DNA from 2 places in the Pyramidobacter piscolens W5455 genome. Region 1 is predicted to be linked to the other one. Evidence: predicted binding sites of a transcription regulator. Region 1 holds the regulator's gene; the other holds the start of a gene.
The links. Region 1 encodes HrcA, which represses chaperone genes, less so after heat shock. Its sites were predicted from a motif close to TTAGCACTCNNTNNNANNGAGTGCTAA; they were not measured.
Positions count from the first base shown of each region.

Region 2: groES (co-chaperone GroES) is a predicted target of HrcA. The motif match lies at 1,915-1,941, and genes of this name have one in related genera.

Region 1 is NZ_ADFP01000084.1:29,415-32,835, reverse strand. It holds gene dnaK (molecular chaperone DnaK) at 1-516, opposite strand, end outside; gene HMPREF7215_RS07585 (nucleotide exchange factor GrpE) at 588-1,175, opposite strand; gene hrcA (heat-inducible transcriptional repressor HrcA) at 1,177-2,217, opposite strand; gene HMPREF7215_RS07575 (helix-turn-helix transcriptional regulator) at 3,057-3,421, shown strand, end outside.
Region 2 is NZ_ADFP01000031.1:20,127-23,547, forward strand. It holds gene ptsP (phosphoenolpyruvate--protein phosphotransferase) at 1-1,707, shown strand, start outside; gene groES (co-chaperone GroES) at 1,993-2,280, shown strand; partial or broken gene groL (chaperonin GroEL) at 2,323-3,421, shown strand, end outside.

The DNA of each region.
Region 1 (3,421 bases):
GCCGCCGAGGTCGAAGACGAGGATCTTGTGGTCGCCGCTCTTGTTCTCGCCGTAAGCCAGCGCCGCGGCGGTGGGTTCGTTGATGATGCGCAGCACGTCCAGACCGGCGATGGCGCCGGCGTCCTTGGTGGCCTGGCGCTGGGCGTCGGTGAAGTAGGCGGGCACGGTGATGACGGCCTTCTTCACTTCGGTGCCGAGATAATCCTCGGCGTCGTGCTTCATCTTCTGCAGGATCATGGCGCTGATCTCCTGGGGCGTGTACTTCTTGCCCTCGATGGTCACGGTGTAATCACTGCCCATGTGACGCTTGATGGACATGATGGTGTTGTCGGCGTTGACGATTGCCTGACGTTTGGCGAGCTGCCCGACGAGACGCTCGCCGTCCTTGGTGAAGGCGACGACGGAGGGCGTGGTGCGCGCGCCTTCGCTGTTGGGGATAATCGTGACGTTTTCGCCCTCCATCACGGCGATACAGCTGTTGGTGGTGCCAAGATCGATACCTACGACTTTACTCATAATAAATCACCTCATGAAAAATTTTGTTCTGCTTTTATATGTCGCTGCGGTCTTTCCCGCTTATTACCCTGTTACTGTTGTTCCCCGTTCCCTTCCGGCTTGTTTTCGGCGTAACGGGCCACCATGACCAGAGCCGGACGGATGACTTTTTCGGCCATCTGAAACCCCTTGCGCACGACCGTGTGGACGAGCCCGTCCTGAGATTTGTCGCTCACCGGCACCATGCCCATGGCGTCGTGCTCCGCGGGCGAAAACGGTTTGCCCGCGGGATCCAGCTCCGTCACGCCAAGATCCTTGAGCGCGTCGGCGAACTGCTGCCGGACCATGCGCACGCCTTCCTTGATCGAAGCCGGATCGGCCTCGGCCGAATCGAGAGCGCGTTCGAGGTTGTCGAAAACGGGCAGCATGGCGAGAATCGCGCGTTCGCTGCCGTAAGCCTTGAGCCGCTTCATCTCGCGTTCGGCCCAGTTGCGGTAGTTGATGCCGTCGGCCTGCGCGCGGGCGGCGAGCTCGCGCATCTGCTGATACTGCGCCGTCAGCTCGTCGATTTTCCGCTGCTCCGCGTCCGCGGACGTTTCCGCTTCGGGCGCGCTTTGCTTCTCGGCCTGCTCTTCCGCTGCGGGGTTCTCCGCCGTCGTTTTCTTCAAATCGTCTTCCATATCATGGTTCCTCCTTCTCGGTCACGGGACGGTTCAGGCCGTTCAAAACGGCTTCCAGCACCGCGATCGAGTTCTCGTAATTCATGCGCAGCGGCCCCACCAAGCCGACCACGGCCTTGCGCCCGCCGCCGGTGGCGGTAGACATCATCACCGAACAGTTCTGCATGGCGGGACGTTCGTTTTCGTCGCCGATGGTCACTTTCAGCCCTTCGGAAGCGGCGTAATCGGAAATGAAGTCTTCCAGGTCCTCGCGCGTATCCATCAGCGAAGAGATGGCCTGGATGCGGCCGCGCCGCTCGTCGGACGCCTCGCCGCCGTCGGCGATGAAGACCTCGCGCATGCCGCCGGTGGAAAGGGTCAGACCGTCGTCGCTCATCATCTCGTCGATGGCGATAAAGATATCCTCGATATCCCGCCAGCGTTCGGCCATCGCCCTCGAAAGATACTCGAGCAGTTCGCCGCGCGCGCCGTTCCACGGCACCCCTCCCGCGATGTGATCGATCACCGAGGCCAGCCGTTCCAGCTGCTCCTGCGTCACGTCGGGCGAAACGCGCACGCGGCTGTGATGCACCGCGCCGTTTTCCACCACCAGCAGGATCAGCAGGATCTCCGGCGCCAGCCGGATGAAATCGGCTTTGCGCAGCTTCAGCCCTTCGAGCGCGGAAACCGCGGCGACGCTGAAACAGCGCGTGAAGCGCGCCAAAAAACGGGCCGCTTCGGCCAGACGCTCGTCCAGACTTTGCAGCTGATCCGCGACCCGGTGCACCCAGCGGCTGATCTCCGGCGGAGGCGACGAGGGCCGGTGCAAAATCGAATTGACGTAGACCCGGTAGGCCATGGAAGTGGGCAGACGCCCCGCCGACGAGTGCGGCTGGGAAAAATAGCCCATCTCCTCGAGATCGGACATTTCGTTGCGGATCGTCGCCGCGCTGTGGCTCTTGAGGAATTTGCGCGAAATCGTGCGCGATCCCACCGGTTCGCCGGTCTTGATGTACTCGTACACCACGGCGAAAATGATTTCAAGCTGTCGTTCGGTCAACACAGCCTCGCACCTCCTTCCAGTTATTAGCACTCAAGCAAAAGGAGTGCTAACGCATCTATTACGCATGAGAGAATAGCAGGAAGTAGATTTAATGTCAAGTCTGGTCAGACATATTTTTTATTTGTTCAAACAAATGATCAAAACACACACGGTCGCAGGGCTCGAAATACCCTGAACGTTCTTTCCATGGAACGCGATCCGCGCGGGATGTTTTCCATGAAAAAAGCTTGATGATCCCGGAATCATCAAGCTTTTCGCCCCGCCTCGCGCGGATTCTTCTGCGGCGCGGCGGCGATTTTTCGTTATGTGGGCGCGGAGGCTCATTCCGCCAGATGGCAGGCGACGCGCCGCCCGCTTTCGAGGCGGCGCAGCGGCGGCGTTTCCGCAAAGCATCGTTTTTGGGCCAGAGGACAACGCGTGTGAAAAACGCAGCCGTAGAAGGCACTATTCCGTACAAGAGGGAGGCACCGTGTAGCGCTGCTCGGGGACAAAGCGTTTCTTTTTCCCGACTTTGGATGCTCTGGCGACAGCACGTCTTCAATTCCATTCCATACGCTGTAAGCCAGTTCATGCCTTCCCTTTTTCATAGCAAAAGTTTTACGTTTTCTACCCTCGAGACAACATGACGTTTTTGAACGAGGCATGCCATTACGGCAGCACGAATACTTCAAATGTGAGCTGCTCTGTTTATAACTGGAATCCGAAATTTCATAACGTTTGCGATCGAGCTTTTTTTTCAACAGAATATCTCATTTAAACACAAAATTTTTTGTTCAAAAAAAATTTGTTGACTTATAAACCTACCTAAGCTACAATATCGTTAAAAGGGAGGCTTAAAAGTGCAGTGTAAAGAAAACATCGATTTGTTTTTTCGTCCTTTCGTTCCCATCGTCGATACCATAGCCCTTCAATTCGGAAGGGGCTGTGAAGTGGCCTTGCATGATTTACGGCAGCCTCAATCATCTCTCATTGCCATATCGGGGAATTTAACAAAAAGAGTCGTAGGAGCGCCGATCACCGATTATGTGCTCCGTCTTCTTCAGACTTATGGCGACGCAGTCAAGGACAGATATATTTATTCTTCCTCAACGCAAAACGGGCGAAAGCTGAAATCATCGACTACTTTTCTTAGGGATGAGCAAGGTCATATAAGAGGATGTTTATGCGTCAATTATTGCCTTGATGACTATTATTACATCAGCAA
Region 2 (3,421 bases), on a different contig from region 1:
GTTTACGTCGACTGGAAGGAGCAACTCGAGATAGAAAAAGACTATGTCGACGACGCTGAAGGGGAAGTGGAGCGTCTGAACCTGGCCGTAGCGACTGCCAGCGAAGAGATCCGACAACTTTATGCCGGCGAGACCGTCGTTGTTGACAAAGACGAAGCGGGGCCCGATTTGTATCGCGTACATGGCATTATGCTCGGAGATCCGGAATTTCTCGGCGAGATTCGGGATATGATCGTCGCTCAGAACGTCAACGCCGAATGGGCCGTCAAGACCGTGGCGGAGAAATTCGCTCAGGTCTTCGAGAATATGGACAACGATTGCCTGAAGGCCCGGGCCGATGACGTCAAAGACGTTTCGGCGCGCGTGTGCCGTCTGCTTCTGCATATCGAAGGCGGCGACCTGCTCAAGGATGAGCGGGAAGGTCTGATCCTCGTCTGTAAAAGCATGGGCACGGCGGAGATCTCGCTGATCCAGAAGAATAACATTGTCGGTCTGGTCTGTGAAGAGGGAACGATCGGTTCTCATGCCACCATTATGGCCCGCAATCAGCACAAGCCTGCCGTGGTAGGGCTGAGCGGAGTTGCCGACGACGTGTACCATGGCGATTTCATCATTGTCGACGGCAATAATGGCGACGTCTTTATCAACCCGGATGAGGAGACGATCCGGGAATGCCGTGCGCGGCAGAAACGGGAAAGCCTGTTTCAGGAGCAGCTGCGCAGTTTTGCGGGACGGCCGGCTTGCAGCGCCGACGGAGTGTTGTTGAAAGTTTACGGCAACGCCGCTTCCGATGCGGATATCAAATCGATCGTAGAAGTTGACGGGCATGGCGTCGGGCTCTATCGGACGGAATACATTTATCTGACCCGCGCGCATCTGCCGGCGGAAGGCGAGCAGTTCTGGGAGTACAAAAAAGCCATGCTGGCCATGAAGGGGCGTCCTGTGGTCTTCCGCACGCTTGACATCGGCGGCGACAAAATCCCTTCTTATCTGAGCATGCCGGAGGAGAAGAACCCGGCGCTCGGCCATCGAGCGATTCGTTATTCGCTGTCACGCGTGGATATTTTTCGCAGCCAGATCAAGGCCATTCTGCGCGCCAGCGCCTACGGAGACGTTTCCATCCTGCTGCCGCTGATTTCGGCCATTGACGAAGTGCGTTCGGCGAAAAACGTGATCGATGACGTCAAGGAGGAGCTTCGCAGGGAAGGGACGCCCTTCAATCCCCGCACTAAAGTCGGCGTCGTGGTGGAGACGCCTTCGGCCGCCGTCATTTCCGATCTGATCGCGCGCGAATGCGACTTCCTCAGCATCGGCAGCAACGACCTGATCCAATACACCATGGCCGTCGACCGCTTGGCCGCGGCGTTGTCTTACCTTTATTCGCCGTTCTCGCCCTCGGTCCTGCGTCTTGTGCAGACCACCATCAAAAATGCTGCGACGGCGGGCAAGCCCGTCAGTTTGTGCGGTGAAATGGCGGGAGACCCCTTGCTGAGCCCGATCCTTTTCGGCATGGGGCTGCGCTCTTTCAGCGTCAATCCTTTCGAGATGCTGCGCACGCAATGGATTCTTTCGCTGTTGAAAACCGAAGAAATGCGCGCCTGCGCCGATGAAGTGCTGAACTTGGCGACGGCGGAGGAGATCCATCGTTATTGTCGGGAGCATTTCTCGCGCTTCGTATCCGGGGATTACGTCCCGACGGAGCAATGATTTGTAAGAGAGCAACCCGCTGTGGTTGCTCTCTCTATTTATGGGCAAGGGCGCGTCGCGATTGTTTTTACATAACTAAGCGGAAGAGCAGTATACGGTAGAAAATAGCCGATAAACGGAACTTCGTCGGGAAAAATTGGAGAAAGATAAAATATTTATCTGTAACCATTCTTGAATTTGACCGCCAAAATTGTATTATATCCATTGTTAGCACTCGAAGTGATCAAGTGCTAATAAAAATCACTTCGGAGATTTTTGTCGAACTCAGTATAGGAGGAATAAATAATGCAGTTGAAACCCCTTGCGGATCGTATCGTCGTCAAAGTCGTCAGCGGAGAAGAAAAGACCAAGAGCGGTCTTTATCTGCCGGATACGGCTCAGGAAAAGCCCCAGGAAGGCGAAGTCATCGCCGTCGGGACGGGCCGCATTCTCGACAATGGTCAGAAACTTCCCCTTGAAGTGAAAGTCGGCGACCATATCGTTTTCAGCAAGTATTCCGGCACGGAGATCAAGCTCGACGGCGAGAAACTCGTGATTTTCAGCGAGCGCGACGTTCTTGCGGTGATCGACTAGTTTTTTCGGGCAGACATCATTATTTTCAGGAGGAATTCATAAATGGCTAAAATTCTTGCTTTCGGTGAAGAATCCCGCCGCGCGCTTGAGCGCGGCATCAACAAAGTTGCCGACACCGTTGGCGTGACCCTTGGCCCCAAGGGGCGCAACGTGGTGCTGGACAAGAAATTCGGTTCTCCCGCCATCACCAACGACGGCGTGACCATCGCCAAGGAGATCGAGCTTGAAGATCCCTTTGAGAACATGGGTGCTCAGCTTCTGAAGGAAGTTGCCTCCAAGACCAACGACGTGGCCGGCGACGGCACGACCACCGCGACTGTTCTGGCCCGCGAGATGATCAGCGAAGGCATGAAGAACGTGGCCGCCGGCGCCAACGGCATTTACCTTCGCAATGGCATCGCCGCCGCCGTGGACGTTGTGACCGAACACCTGAAGGCGATGGCGCATCAGGTCAACGGCAAGGACGACATCACTCAGGTCGCTTCGATCTCCGCCAACGACAAAGCCATCGGCGCCATCATCGCCGAAGCCATGGAGAAGGTGGGACGCGACGGCGTCATCACCGTCGAAGACAGCCAGACCACCGGCACCACGCTGGAGACCGTCGACGGACTTCAGTTCGACAAGGGCTACATCAGCCCCTACATGGTTACCGATCCCGAGCGCATGGAAGCTTCCCTCGAAGACGCCTACGTGCTGATCCACGACGGCAAGATCGGCAACGTCAAGGATCTGCTTCCTATCCTCGAGAAAGTTCTGCAAACCGGCAAGCCCCTGCTGATCATCGCCGAAGACGTGGAAGGCGAAGCTCTGGCGACGCTCGTCGTCAACAAACTGCGCGGCACGATGACCGCCGTGGCCGTCAAGGCTCCCGGCTTCGGCGAGAGACGCAAGGCCATGCTGCAGGACATTGCTGTGGTCACCGGCGGCGAAGTCGTCACTTCCGATCTGGGGGAGAAGCTCGAGAACGTCGAACTGTCCAAGCTCGGCCGCGCCAAAAAGATCCGCATCACCAAAGAAGACACTACCATCGTCGACGGCAGCGGCAACAAGGACGACATCCGCAACCGCGCCGCTCAGATCCGTACCGAGATCGAGAACTCCACTTCCGATTACGACAAGGAAAAGCTCAAGGAGCGCC